DNA from 2 places in the Paenalkalicoccus suaedae genome. Region 2 is predicted to be linked to the other one. Evidence: a T-box and tRNA genes for the amino acid it is inferred to sense, from the RefSeq annotation. Region 2 holds a T-box; the other holds one or more tRNA genes.
What was found. The T-box of region 2 lies ahead of FLK61_RS13170 (valine--tRNA ligase). A T-box ahead of a tRNA ligase gene usually reads a tRNA of that ligase, here a tRNA-Val.
Positions count from the first base shown of each region.

Region 1 (7,719 bases), 240 kb from region 2:
TGACTGAAAGAGAGTAAAGCTTTAAATAGTTATTTCCTCTTGCACGAATAAATGAAGAGCTCAACTAGTAATAAATCGTGAGGGAACTCACACAGGAGGAATTTGTAATGACTCAAGGTACAGTAAAATGGTTTAACGCAGAAAAAGGTTTTGGATTTATCGAAGTAGAAGGACAAGACGATGTATTCGTACACTTCTCCGCTATCCAAGGCGACGGCTTCAAGACTCTTGAAGAAGGTCAAGCTGTAACATTCGACATCGAGCAAGGTCAGCGTGGCCCACAAGCTGCTAACGTTAACAAGCAATAGTCGAATATAAAAAGGTCTCCCTTTAGGGAGGCCTTTTCTTTTTGGGTACATATGAGTTGCTCGTGGTCTAAAGAGTGAGCATGCTTACGAATGGATTAGTAGAGTCAATCGCACCTTTCACTTTTGTCGCGTGCATTTTTTTACCGCGCAACCAAGCACCAAAGTCAATCATAAGCGGAAGCCTGTTACCACCTAGCGCAAATCCTACCTTTTGCTCCTTCGTAAAATAAACGGCCGTGTGCAAGGTTCCTGCAGAAGCATCGTATTTTTTAGAAAATACACCGTCGTGCTCATTATTTAATAGCTTAAAGGCATCAAAACCTTCAAGGTTAGGGTGTTGCTGTAAAACGGCATGGCGATTCTCTGAATCATCTGTACGGTACCGATTTTCTTTAAGTAACAAGTCGTAATGATTTGTACACGAGAAACCGGTGCGAGTAGCAAATCCTTCCGGTGATGCTTCTACAATCATTGGCTCGTTAACGCCATCTGATACCACATAATTAAATGAGTTACGATGAGGTAGCTCTTTAAGGAGTTGAACAGCCTCGTCAACGGTAGCTGCGTTTTCTAATACAATCCGAGCAATCATATTACATAAGAAGCCATTGTTGCGATTACGGCGATTAACGAAGTTATAGCCGATCGAGAGACCCTTTTCATTCATCCCGTCGGTGCGACCAGTTACCTGCATGGTAGGACCAATGGAGGCATAGCCTTTGTCAGTCGGATTAAATAAGGAAAAGCGACCTTCGTAGCCGAGAGGGTGACTATCATAATTTCGGACGAGGAAGCTTGTATCTGCGTAAATAGAGCACCCGCTTCGCTCTATCTCCATATAATATCCCCCGAAGTTCTTTATTGCTTCATCCATCGAAATGTGAAGTCCATCTGAAAGGCCAGTAAGCTCTTCCCAAATTCCAGGTGCAATCGTCCTTAGTGCCTCTTCCACATCAGATCGAATAAAGCGAAAGTGTCTAGATCGCTTATCCCACTGTTTTTTACGATTTTGTAGGAGTGGCGTTTGACGTAAATGCTTACTTTGTTCTATGCCAAAATCATAATGAGTTCCTTTAAACGAGTATATGTGACTGTAGACGTTCATAATATCCCTTCTTTCCTCCTATATTCTACCCAGAAATGAAGAAAAACGAAAAACAAATGCTCATAAAAAGAAGGATTATGAGGAAGTATGTCGAACAAATTAATGTAATAGTATAAGCACACAATAAGGAGGATCTACGAATGACCCCGGTTATCATCTATACCTTCGCTTATTTATTTCCTTCCTTCTTATTGTTTTACTTAGCGGTAACAATTTTAGTTAGAAATATTAAACGAACAGAGCATGTGTTATTAGCAGTCTATATGTTTTTGTACCTTGGACTTTTTATGGGGGAGTTTGTGCGACATCTTTCTCCAATGGAGAATAGCCCGGCGATTGTCGCCTATTGGTTCGGAAATTTTGGCATCTTAATACCTGGTGTATTTATTCATTTCTTTGCAAAGTTCTCAGGATTTTATAAAAAAATGCCGCGATTTTTATATCCATGGATTTTTTATATAGGTGTTATACCAATTATTTTAACGTTCACCACACAAAGTAATGTGATAAATAGTCAAGAATTTAATCAGGTTGGGTACTGGATTTATCCAGTTTTTAATGCGAATTACCTCATTACCATGAGTGTCGCCAGCTTTTTTGGGGCGCTTGTCGCTATCGCTCTTTACTTTAGTTGGCGCAAACAAAAGCAACCGGAGAAAAAAAGAATTTATTTTACTCTCTTTATTTTTTCCGTTATTTGTATCATTTGGGTAGTTGTTTTCGGGTTTATCCAGCTTCGTGGCATATTGCCCCCGTATTCCTATATTTACTCAGGGATTATATGGGTCGTTGCGATGGTATATGCAATTAGTAAAATGGAATTTTTAGAAACGTATGGCACGAGATTTAAAACGCTTTATGAAATGAATCCATTAGCAATTTTAGTAGTCGATGAAAGAGGGAAAATAAGCAGTGCGAACCCGGCAGCTACAAATCTTTTGCAGCTCGAAAATAACCGTGTTCTTCATGAATATATAGCGGAGAAAAGAAGAATGGAGTGGGATGAGGTATTTGCAACTATGTACACGACGTTAACAAACTTAAAGAACTATGAAACAAAGCTTGTTAACCGACAAGGGGAAGAAAGATATGTCCTAGTAGATAGTGACTTCGTACGTATCGATCTCCTACCGCACGCGCTTATAATTATTCAGGATGTAGACGAACGATATGAAGCAGAAAAGACAATACGGTTTTTAGCTTATCATGACCCGTTAACACAGCTACCGAATAGACGAGCATTTTATGAACGAATGGAGAAGCAATTACAGACAGCAGAACATGTCGCTATATTTATTATCGACTTAGATGGGTTCAAATCGGTAAACGATACATACGGTCATCATATCGGGGATGAATTTTTGAAGCATGTCGCATGGATCTTAACGAGTGTGTTTAATGGCGATAGTGAGGCTGCAAGAGTTGGGGGAGATGAATTTTATGCATGGCAAACCTTTCAAACGTTTGATGAGGTAGAGGAGAGGGGTTTAGGAGTGCTGCGAGCTATGAAGGAACACCCTTTTAACGAAGATGCAATGTTAATCGATGTAAAAGCAAGTGTTGGTATAAGCTCGACTTTAATGGGGAACAGGAAGACAGAACAGCTTATTTATGAGGCGGATGTTGCGATGTATGATATTAAAAAGAAGGACAAAAATAGCTACAAAGTATATACGCCTAAAAGACCTGTTAATAGTAAATAGGAAGAGACGCTGAGACAAAGTCGTTTGAATTTGTCTCGGCCTTTTCTTATTTAGGAACCTATACCACCATTATATCTATGAATAGCTTTTCGTTGTAAGTAGAGTTTTATATAGTTAGCTAATGGGTGATGGGTTCAACTAGTTATGAATAGAATCGAGCTAATGGATGAAAATGAGAGGTAATGTGGACTTGACTGCAAAGAAAGTTGTCGGACGCATGTGAGGCGCTGACTAATGTAAAACGAGGACCTAAGTGACGCATACGGACCTTGATTTGATGTAAAGGAAGGCGCTTAACGCATACGAAGGTCGAAGAGAGGCAGTGACCACCTAAATGGATTTCCAACGAGCAAACAAAAAAAGTACTGTAGAAGAAGCTTTCTCCATTTCACGCTGTAAGCCTCGCTAAGATATGGTGAAACATAAAAAGAGGTTAAGAGGGGACAGGGAAGTAATTACTTAAAGAGCTTTCGCATCGATTTACCAGTTGCTTTACCGGCGACTCTTCGACCGACTCGTTTACCAACGCGCCCTTTCCGAACCGCGTCGATATCGTTCCAAATACGGAGTGCTTTGTAGATCGATGATTTCAGAGACATACAGGAATTCTCCTTTCGTGACTAAAGATATATATGCCTAGTTTAACAAAAAACGGAGTGAAAAAATATAAAAACAAAAACCTCTTGCTAAGCAAGAGGTTTGAACGTTTAACTATGGTGCACCTAGTTGGGATTGAACCAACGACCCCTTGGTTGTCGACCAAGTGCTCTCCCGCTGAGCTATAGGTGCATATTATAGAAACATGTATATGAGGCAACACCGTACGACCCTGTAAAATTGGTATTCTTCAAACAGGGTTAAAGAACTGATTATGTAAGGTGACGACATTTATAATGATATCGCACCATAATAAAAAAAGCAACAATAATTTATTCATCATACGTGTAACGAACAACATAGCGATCATCCTTTAATTTTCGCACTTCTACTAAAGGACCGACCTCATATCCGTTCACCCAATTATCCTCAATCTTTGCTTTTAAGCATGTCGCTTGAAACTTCGAGTGGAAAATCTGCTTCCAGTAAATCCATTTAGGTCGAGCCATATCCCTTCACCTCAATGCATCATCATTCTTTAAAAATATAGCATCGCGTAAGACAAAAAATCAAGAAAAAGGTGGTACCACCCTTACTAAGTAAGAAGGCGGTACCACAGTGTATTAGGCCATGCGCTCTTCTTCATCTCGATGCTTAATTTCTTCAGCAGCTAGCTTCTCTTCTTTATCACGAAGCCTATGAGCGAGACGACTTGAGGCATTTGCAGCGATACTACAAACAAGGTCATCTAAAAATGTGTGTACTTTTTCACCAGGATTCGTATCTAGCTCTTTAATGATGCCGATTTTTTCTTTATCTAAAAAGCCAAAGGTTGTAACAGCGATGCTTCCATAGCCAAAAACAGAGCCTATAGCAATTGTCTCATCAACGCCAAACAATCCTTCGTCCATCTCAACGATAGATTGAAGCGGTTCAGATAATTTCTTTTGTTCTGCTAGTTTATCCAGCTCGACGCCTACTAATACAGCATGTTGTATTTCTCGCTTTTCAAGGACAGCATCAACGCTTTCTATACATTCTTCCATTGAAAGTGTTTGACTATATTGAGATTGCATTTTATAGACAATATCTGCAATTGCTTCAACGGATACGCCTCGTTCTTTAAGTAGGTTTCTTGTCGCTTCTTCTACAACGTGTGATTTGATTGGTTCTAAGTTTTTCACGTAATCGTCTCCTCTAAAAAATGAAAGTATACCTTATCTTATCATACTATTCACACTAATTACGATTATGACAACGAAATGAGGATTTAGGGAATTAGCAGGATTTTTTGTAAACGTGTTAGAATTATACTATGATTAGAATACAGTACGAATAAAATCGTACAAAAAAGGAGGAATGGTTCATGAAATACGGAATTGCCGTATTCCCATCAAAGAAGCTACAAGACATTGCTAATTCATATCGCAAACGTTATGATACGAAATATTCATTAGTCCCGCCACATTTAACCGTAAAAGAGCCTTTTGAGGCCGACGAACAAGATATCCAGACGCTCGTAGCTGAGCTTCGTACCATTTCAAAAAAACAAAAACCTTTTAAGCTTGAAGTACTAAAATATAGTAGCTTTTATCCAGCTACCAATACCTTATACATGAAAGTAGCAGAAAATGATCAACTATTATCACTTCATGAGGCACTAAATACAGGTTCTCTTTATAGAGAGCGAGCGCATCCGTTTGTTCCTCACATCACAATTGGTCAAGAAATGAATTATGATGAGCTATCAGACGTCTTTGGCAGATTAAAGCTTGAATCTGTTGACCATGAAGAGACAGTAGATCGCTTTCAGCTCCTCTATCAACTAGAGAACGGTACATGGACTGTATATGAGACGTTCTTATTAGGAGAAGGGGATTCATGATTGCAACGCACGTAGCAAGAACGGACGACGAACTGAACGATGTATATAGTGTTCGCAGAAAAGTATTTATTGAGGAACAGGGAGTCCCTGAGGCACTGGAAATCGATGATAAAGAAAAGGAATCGATTCACTTCATCTTATATGAAGATACTACTCCAACAGGAGCAGGTAGAATCAGAATAATGCAAGACATTGCCAAAGCAGAAAGAGTATGCATTTTAAAAAGCGGTCGAGGAAAAGGACTTGGGAAAGTACTAATGGAGCAAATGGAGGCAACAGCAAAAGAACGAGGCGCTTCCATCGTAAAGCTCAATGCCCAAACACATGCAGAAGCCTTTTATCAAACAATTGGTTATCAAACTGTTTCCGAGACGCCTTTTTTAGATGCGGATATTTGGCATGTCACAATGGAAAAAAAGCTACAGTAAAAAAGAGGGTGCCAACAAATGTGGCATCCTCTTTTGCTTTGTTATATTAATCAATTTTTTTGTTTAAACAATCTTTATAACGATACTCTAAAAAACGGGAAGCTTTTGGAGTTCACGATTTCATCATACCCTTACCTTGAACAAATTCCTTCATGTGCAGTCTTGAAGGAGTTGCTAACATGTTCGTCATTTGGCTCGTCCATGAATCGTTCCGTTTACCACCTGTGCGCTCCTTATAATAGTCGCTGATGGTTTCGTTATAGGCAGTCAATCTAACTTTTGCATCTTTATCGTTTGCATATGTTTCTTCCATGTAAACAGCAGGTACAGGAAGTCTAGGTTTAATGGCTGTCTCACCGGCAGGGTGTCCGACAGCAAGTCCGTAAAGAGGGATGACATGGTCTGGGAGCTGTAAGAGCTCTGAGACTGCCTCGATATTATTACGCAGCCCTCCTATGTAACATATGCCGAGACCAAGGGATTCTGCTGCAATAGATGCATTTTGAGCAGCTAAACTAGCATCTACTGTTGCGACAATAAACTTTTCTGTTGTGGAGATAGTGTCAGAGATTGAGACGTCTTCCATTTCAGCTGCCACGGTATGGCGGTGTAAATCCGCGCAAAAGATAAAGAAATGGCCATTCTCTAGTACATAGTCTTGTCCACCTGCTAAACGAGCTAATTCCTTTTTTGTATCACGGTTTTTTACTCCAATGATGGAGTATGCTTGAATAAAGCTAGATGTAGAGGCCGATTGAGCAGCCTCTACAAGTGTCAAAATTTCTTCTTCCGTTAGTGGGGTATCTGTAAACTGTCTAACGGAACGGTGATTACGTAAGATAGATAGTGTCTCGTTCACTTGTATCGCCTCCTGTCACTAGTTTACCATAGGAGGGTTTATTTTTTTATGAAGTAGCCACCGACAGATTTAATAATCGGGCTTACTTGATGAGCTGTCTTGACCACTGTGTCCACTGTCGTCATCATTTTTTGGAGGTCTAAATTCCCCTCTGGAGTTTGGAACGTTTGCATAATTCTAGCTCCTGGTCGACGTTTAGGCATGTGCTGTGGTGGCATAGGTCCTTGTGGATAACCACCTTGCTGAAAATGATTCATAGGCGGGTGCATATAAGGTGGACGAGGTCTAAATGGATCATGGAACATATTAAGTCACCTCCTCTCCGTTAATCTGCACGCGACTTTTTTTCATCGAGATAGTGATGGTCAAGATCCCGTCAGTAAGGGCGGCACTCATGTCGTCTGCATGAACGATAAAAGGAAGTCGCACCGTTCTCTCCGATTGATTAAACCTAGTACCACCAGTTACTCGAATCGTGATATACTCATTCCAACAGTCCAGTTCAATGTGCGATAATTTCACTCCCGGGAGCTCCGCTTCGATTAAATACGCGTCTTTGGCCTCGAATTGTTCTAAGACGATATGTCGGGATGTTTGCATGTGATCAAACGTGTTTTGAAAGAACCGATCCATCGAATGAAGCACATCTCCAATAGCTAATCGATCTAAGGGCTTTTTTTTCATCATGTTTCACCTCATCCTAGTTTTCTACTTTATCTTATGCATTCGTAGTCAATGGGTGATAGGCATGTCCCTTAGGTAGGTCTGCGTAACATTTGATAAATAGAAAGAAGGGTTACTGAATGAAAAAGTGGCAAAAAGGAATTATTTTAT
Region 1 covers NZ_CP041372.2:2,198,915-2,206,633, reverse strand. Annotated here, with positions in the region: gene FLK61_RS11695 (cold-shock protein) at 108-308, shown strand; gene FLK61_RS11690 (C45 family autoproteolytic acyltransferase/hydrolase) at 376-1,413, opposite strand; gene FLK61_RS11685 (sensor domain-containing diguanylate cyclase) at 1,554-3,116, shown strand; gene FLK61_RS11680 (hypothetical protein) at 3,572-3,715, opposite strand; tRNA gene FLK61_RS11675 (tRNA-Val) at 3,831-3,905, opposite strand; gene FLK61_RS11670 (hypothetical protein) at 4,046-4,222, opposite strand; gene FLK61_RS11665 (phosphatidylglycerophosphatase A family protein) at 4,337-4,897, opposite strand; gene FLK61_RS11660 (YjcG family protein) at 5,080-5,598, shown strand; gene FLK61_RS11655 (GNAT family N-acetyltransferase) at 5,595-6,026, shown strand; gene nfsA (oxygen-insensitive NADPH nitroreductase) at 6,139-6,885, opposite strand; gene FLK61_RS11645 (YppG family protein) at 6,924-7,190, opposite strand; gene FLK61_RS11640 (Hsp20/alpha crystallin family protein) at 7,192-7,572, opposite strand.
Region 1: it encodes a tRNA-Val, which carries the amino acid that the T-box ahead of FLK61_RS13170 (valine--tRNA ligase) is inferred to sense. The anticodon was not compared.

Region 2 (7,719 bases):
CTAACTCAGGTCTAATTGATAAGAAATCATATTTTCTGTCGTCGTGCATCTCGTGTTCTAGATGAACGTTCGTATCCCCATCTTCCTCAAATATCTCTACAATTTGGATACGTTCGTCTTCAAAAGCAAATGTAGTGTCATCGATTCTCTCAAAATAATCTGTCTCAGGACTAATTTGTTCATAGATCCTTACATAATCGTACTTGATTGCTATGTCCTCTATGGAATCAAAGTAAGTAGATTCAAAATAGACGTTCATCGTTCTAGTAGATTGTTCAAATGGATCTGGCATTGCAGTAAGAAACGAGTGTTCCTCCCCATTTACATCTAGATGCTGTGGGTAAGATGTATATGATAGGCCATAATCAGTGAAGTGATCAAATTCCATTCGGAGCTTTGTTCCCGCTGGACCGACCCATACATCTGTTACGTTAGCAAAAAAGAAATCATTTTGGATTGCCTTATCTACCTCATAATGCGTAGCAGATCTTTTTTGATAAGGAATATCAGCAGTCCATTGACCAGAGATAAACGGGTCCTCCATGTCTAATTCATACATATCCCACCAGTTATCTAAGTCATTAAACTGATCCTCCTCATAGCTATATAAGTAGCCAATCATCAACTCGATGGTTCCTGTTTCTGGCTCAGGAGAATCTAAAACAATAACACCTGTTGTGTGGCCTGGGTTAGACTCGAGAACCTTCACTCGTGAATGATCGTAATACTCTAGACCAGTATTACTTTCAAGCTCTGTCCAAAGTGAGTGCCCGTTGCGAATTTCTACTCCACTAAAAGGATTTATAAATAATACTCGATCCCGCTCTAAGTCCGTTATCTCAAAATGGATGTGTGCTTGAGCATCGTCAACTACAATATCGGTAAAGGTAAATTCCACACCATCATTCGTTTCTGAGATCCCAATCTCATCCGCATAGCCTGATGCGACTAGTCGATCCATATGCGTGTATGTGTAAGGTGTAAAGCTCGCTACCCATTGATGGAAACCTGGTGAGGTTGCGGCGATCGCAACGCCTATAAAGAGGGCGATAATCGCGATACCTAAAAATGGTGCGATGCGCTTTTTCTTTTGAACAGGCTTATCTGCTGTTGCCGCCTCGGTGTCTTGCTTTGAGGTTGCATTCGTTGCAGTGCGGGGCTCTCTTGTCGTAAGCTCTTCAAGAAAAGGTTGTGGGTGGATGGTGGAAGCCTCTGTATTCGCTGCTCGTATAAATGGCTGGATTTCACGAGCGACTTCTTTACAAGATCCGCACGTTTTAAGGTGATTCTCGCAATCTTCAGATAGCTTATTGTGTAGTAACTCTCTTATACAAGCTTGGCAATCCATTTACGACACCTCTCCAAAGCATGTGTGTATATACTGAATACCACGCGTAATTTTTTCGGCATAAGGAGCGCGGAAGTACGCATCAATGTCGTCTAACGAATAATCACCGTATGTCAGCATCACGATCGCGAGTTTTGTTTTTGGGTCCACCACATAAAGTCGTCCGCGAATTTGATCGGTTGAGAGCTCACTGTCTACCGATTCGCAGATTTCGATAAAATTCGTAAAAACTTGCTCATCTTGCATAGTCGTTGCAGATTCTGTTCTTTCTATTAGTTTTTCAAGTACATGAACGAGCTTTTCTCCTTCTACGCCATATGCCCATGCGATGCGCGTATAGCGCGTTTCGTTCGCTTCAAACCATTGCTTAACACGTTGCATCATGTATTCCCCCTTGTCTTATGTACGAATGACTAGGTGGTAGGTTCCAAAATTGTCACTCCCTTGTCTAGTATATGATACTCTAAGTAAAAAGGGGGACTATCCATGGAATACTATAAAAAACTTAGACAACAAGTAGGGAAACAAGAGCTTTTGTTACCGGGAGCGGCGATCATCATCTATCAGGACGATCGCGTATTGTTACAGCATCGTGACGATGGCGATTGGGGATTACCAGGTGGACTGATGGAGCTAGGCGAGAGCTTTCAGCAAACCGTAGGGCGAGAAGTAAGAGAGGAGACTGGGCTTGAGCTAAGGTCCGTCACGCTTTTCGGTCTCTTTTCTGGAGAAAACTATTACGTGGAGGCTCCAAATGGAGATCCGTACTATGCGGTTACAGCCTTATACATATCCGAGGACGTAGAAGGGGAGTTGCAACCAGAAAGTGAGGAGACACTAGATCTCCAGTACTTTTCTATGAACGCCCTCCCAACCAATTTACGTCGCTCCCATGCGCATTTTTTAACCCTTTTTAAAGACCGTGAGCACGGAGTGGTACTCGACGAAGGATAAATCGTTCTACTCTCTTTTCTCCTGAGTATGTATGTACAAGACGCGTTTAGAAAGGGGAGAGTTCGATTGAAGGGATTATCATTTACGGTGACAGATACTGTGTGGTTAAAAAAGGAGCATCGCTCGCTTGTGTCCATTACGCTTGAACCCTATGTTTCGACTACAGAAAGAGATGAGGACTATCAGATTCACGGAAAGTTATTGATAGAGGGTGAGGTCAGGCAGACGAACTCGGAGCATGATTATATTAAGCATGAGTTCCCAATCGACGTATCGATCCCAAAAGAACGGGCGAACGAAGAAGTGACGCTTTATGTTGAGGGCTTTGACTATGATTTGCAAGAAGACGGTAGGCTAACGATTGAAGCAGATCTTGTTATAGCCGGTGCCGAAGAGCCTGAAGTAACACATGCCATCATTGAAGTGACGGATTTACCGAGCTTTCAATTTGAAGATACACTGCCTGCTGTAGTTGTTCAGGAAGATCAGGAAGAAACGATGGAGGAAGAGGAAAGAGAACCTTATCTTGAATTAGACGAAGACGAAGACGAACCTTCAGAGGTGGAGGATTACGAGGAGCAAGAGGAAGAACGTTATCAAGACGAAGAACGTGAGCAAGAAGAATTTGCATCATTTGAAGAAGTGGAGTCAGCTCCAGAGCCTACCTATGAATATGTCGAGGAAGAGCCAATTGAAGAGGAAGAAGTCGAGCCAGTAAGGAATACGCAGGAGACGAACCTCCATGAAGCACGTGCACGTGAGTTTCAGCAGCTGCATGTACCTCAGGAGGTAGTAGAGGTCGAACCGGTCAGAGAGGAAGCTGTGGATGCGTTGGAGCCAGAGCCTGCGCAAGAAAAGAAAGGGGCGTCCGTGTATTTGACGAGCATGATGCGGAATGAGGAGGAAGCATCTGCTTCAATGAGGATATGTATCGTCCAAGAGGGTGACACATTACATTCAATTGCCTCTCACTACGAGCTTACGACGACGCAGCTTATGAGAACCAATCGTCTTACGGATGAGAAAGTAGAGCCAGGACAACTAATCTCTATACCGAGATGAACGTAAGAGAAGCATTAGAGGAATACTACGAGGTATATCCGACTAAGTGGGAAGAATTCGGCAATGTGGTTAAGGTATCAGAGGGGGAAGAAGCATACGCATGTAAAGTGATTCGATCAGAATCGAGTTTTCTTATCAGGCGATTGGAGAGATTCTATTATCCTAATATGCTAAGGCAGATCCCAACGAAATTTGGAGAGCCGTTTGTTGAGACAGATGATGAATGTCTTCAGGTAACTCGTTGGATTGACCCGACCCCTAGTCGCTATGCGTATGAAAAAGAAGAGGCGATGCTCGTAAGCTTAGCAGACCTCCATCACCGGTCAAAAGTACTCGAATTCGGTTCGAAGGAGTGGCTTACGGCGCGCTATGCGAAGTGGGAGGAAAATCGTGAGTGGTTTGGTGAAGTAGTGAGGGAGCTTGAAGAAGTCATTTACTATTCGCCATTTCAGCTAAATGTGCTCATGCAAGCTCCTTTCATTGAGCAGTTGATGCACCATGCTATAGAGGAATTGAACGCTGTATTAGATCAAGAAGATACGATATCAACGTGCATCGTGCACGGGGCACCTACGTATGAGCACTTTATTCTGTCAGGCGATGGAAGTGGGTATTGGATTGCCTTATCCTCCTCCTATTTTGGAGCAGCACCATTAGATTTAGCTGTTTTGTGTCGGGAAATTGCGCTTCACGATCCGTATTCGGAGCATTCCTTAGCTCCTATTGTTGGTGCCTATTCACGAATCAATGAATTTATGCCAGCAGAGTGGCGCTTATTTATTGCCGAGCTTCTTTATCCGATTCCGTTAATACGTATCATGACAAATTATGTGAAGGAAGCGGAAACAATTGCTGCAGTGAAATGGGAGCGAGCATTAGCCGCTCAAAAGAGACTTATGATGCTAGCAGAGCTCATTTCAGCGGAACAATCCGAGATGCGTAACAAAACAGAAGCAGAAAGAGAAGGATAATATCAAATACAGTAGGGAAAAGGATGACTCGCATTACCTGAAATAAAATTAGTGGAAATAAGAGTTGATAAAAGCAGGCAATGATTTTGGGGAAAAACGGTGGGCGATGGCGCTTGTGCATGAAGACACACCTCCTTTTTACTTTTACCTTATGCAGGCTATTGATTCTTTGTGAAAGTCAGTGTAAGATAAGAAAGAAAATTAGTGAACAAAGAAAGAGAAGAGTACCATATGGAATCCTTTTAGAGAGGATAGCTGGCTTACCTGCCGCTGCGAGGCTATCTAAGGAAGAAAGTGGGAATGTCGCTCTGGAGTTCGGTTAGCTGAAATATGAGTAGGTTAATCCGTGTAAGCCGCGTTAAGGCTCCTTAAGTGTATTGCACGTTTTTTTGTGCAATAAACAAAGGTGGTACCGCGAGGATCTATAGCCCTCTTCGTCCTTTGACGATTGAGGGCTTTTTGTATGCAATTTTATAGAGGAGTGAAACCAATGAGTGAAAACAATCAAGTAACAATGCCTCCAAAGTACGATCCACAGGCAACAGAAGCAAAATGGTATCCGTATTGGGTAAATGGGAAGTTTTTTGAAGCATCAGGTAAAGGAGATAAGGAGCCTTATACAATTGTGATCCCGCCTCCCAACGTAACGGGCAAGCTACACTTAGGCCACGCCTGGGATACGACGCTTCAAGATATCCTTATTCGTGTCAAGCGCATGCAAGGCTACGATGCGCTTTGGTTACCTGGAATGGACCACGCTGGTATTGCAACGCAGGCGAAGGTGGAAGGCAGATTAAAGGAGCAGGGCACATCTCGCTATGAGCTTGGTCGCGAAAAATTCTTAGAGAAATCTTGGGAGTGGAAGGAAGAGTATGCGGACTTTATTCGTCAGCAGTGGTCCAAGCTTGGCCTATCTCTAGACTATTCAAGAGAGCGATTCACGTTGGATGAAGGACTCTCTGATGCGGTACGTGAAGTATTCGTTCGTCTATACGAGGAAGGCTTAATTTATCGTGGCGAATACATCATCAACTGGGATCCGCAGACGAAAACGGCCCTTTCTGACATTGAAGTAATTTATAAAGATGTAAAAGGTGCCTTTTATCATATGAACTATCCACTTACAGATGGTTCAGGATCGATTGAAGTCGCAACGACACGCCCAGAGACGATGCTAGGTGATACAGCGGTTGCGGTACATCCTAAGGACGAGCGTTACCAGCACTTAATTGGTAAGACAGTAACTCTTCCAATCGTAGGTCGTGAGATTCCGATTGTCGCTGACGACTATGTGGACCGCGAATTCGGATCAGGTGCCGTTAAAATTACGCCAGCCCACGATCCAAATGACTTTGAGATTGGGAATCGCCATGACTTAGAGCGAATTCTCGTTATGGACGAGTCTGGTACGATGAACGACCTCGCTGGTCCTTACGAAGGCTTAGATCGTTTTGATTGCCGCAAGCAGATTGTCAAGGACCTACAAGAACAAGGCGTTCTCTTTAAAATCGAAGAGCATGATCATAGCGTTGGTCACTCCGAGCGAAGTGGTGCAGTTGTCGAGCCTTACCTGTCTACACAGTGGTTCGTTAAAATGGGCCCACTAGCCGAGCAAGCAATCGAGCTACAAAAGCAAGAGGATAAAGTTAATTTCGTCCCTGAGCGCTTTGAGAAAACGTATAGCCACTGGATCGAAAATATTCGCGACTGGTGTATTTCTCGTCAGCTATGGTGGGGACACCGAATTCCTGCGTGGCACCATAAAGAGACTGGTGAAATCTATGTAGGACGCACAGAGCCTACTGACATCGAGAACTGGGAGCAGGATGAAGACGTGTTAGATACGTGGTTTAGCTCCGCGTTATGGCCATTCTCCACACTTGGTTGGCCGAACGAAGAAGCGTCTGACTTTAAGCGCTTCTACTCAACGGACGTTCTTGTAACGGGCTACGATATCATTTACTTCTGGGTTGCGCGTATGATCTTCCAAGGTCAGCACTTTACAGACAAGCGTCCATTCAAAGACGTTCTCATTCACGGACTAGTACGCGATGAGCAGGGTCGTAAAATGAGTAAGTCTCTAGGTAACGGTGTTGATCCGATGGACGTTATCGACAAGTACGGAGCGGATGCCCTGCGTTTCTTCCTGAGCACGGGTAGCACGCCTGGTAATGACCTACGTTTTTATTGGGAAAAGGTAGAGGCAAACTGGAATTTTGGTAACAAGATTTGGAACGCGTCTCGCTTTGCCCTCATGAATATGGACGGGCTAAAGTACGAAGAGATCGACATTACAGGAAAGAAGTCAATCGCAGATGAGTGGATTTTAACACGTTTAAATGAAACGATTGAGCACGTAACGAAGTTTATTGATGCCTACGAGTTCGGCGAAGTTGGACGAGCACTATATGCATTTATCTGGGATGATTTCTGTGACTGGTACATTGAAATGGCGAAGCTTCCATTAAACGGAGAGGACGATGAGGCAAAGCACACAACGCGCTCGATTCTAGCCTATGTGCTTGATCAAACGATGCGACTCTTGCACCCATTCATGCCGTTTATCACAGAGGAAGTATGGCAGCACCTTCCGCACGAAGGCGATTCCATTACAGTTGCTGCATGGCCAACAAAGCAAGACGATCAGATCAATAAGCAATCTGTGAAGGATATGAAAGTTGTTCAAGATATCATTCGTTCTGTACGTAATACAAGATCCGAGTTAAACGTACCGATGAGCCGCGAAATTACGCTACACGTAAGCGCAGCTTCAGACGACGTATTATCTCAGCTTGAGCGCGCGAAGAGCTATTTAGAGCGATTCTGTAACCCATCTGAGCTAGTACTAGGTGTCAACCTACCAGCTCCAGAGAAGTCCATGAGCTCCGTTCTAGAAAGCGTAGAGCTTTACCTGCCACTAGCGGGTCTTCTTGATTTAGATGCAGAGATGAAGCGTCTAGAGGGCGAGATTAAGCGATTAGATGGCGAAGTCCTCCGAGTGGAGAAAAAGCTTTCTAACGAAGGCTTTGTGGCGAAAGCACCTCAACACGTTGTAGACGAAGAACGCGCTAAGGCAAAGAGCTACAGCGAGCAACGCGAGAAGGTTGCGGCGCGTTTAGAAGAGTTGAAGAATTAAATAGAAGTATAGAGAGGCGCACCGGCTTATGTCGGTGCGTTTTTTTGTGTGGGGAGGTAGAGCGTGATTAATTTAGCAGGGGTGGTGCTGAAACGAGAGGGCGGTGTGCAAAAACGTCGAGCTGGCGTGCTAAAACGAAGGAGAGTTGTGCCAAAATTAGCGAAGGTTGTGCAAAATTGGGCGTGGATTTCCAAGTGGAGATAGAATTAGGGCATACAATGAGGACCTACACAGTGCTGTAGGGTGAC
Region 2 covers NZ_CP041372.2:2,441,887-2,449,605, reverse strand. Annotated here, with positions in the region: gene FLK61_RS13195 (DUF4179 domain-containing protein) at 1-1,348, opposite strand, end outside; gene FLK61_RS13190 (hypothetical protein) at 1,349-1,732, opposite strand; gene FLK61_RS13185 (NUDIX hydrolase) at 1,835-2,302, shown strand; gene FLK61_RS13180 (LysM peptidoglycan-binding domain-containing protein) at 2,369-3,364, shown strand; gene FLK61_RS13175 (hypothetical protein) at 3,361-4,335, shown strand; gene FLK61_RS20375 (hypothetical protein) at 4,277-4,456, opposite strand; T-box leader at 4,538-4,780, shown strand; gene FLK61_RS13170 (valine--tRNA ligase) at 4,826-7,471, shown strand.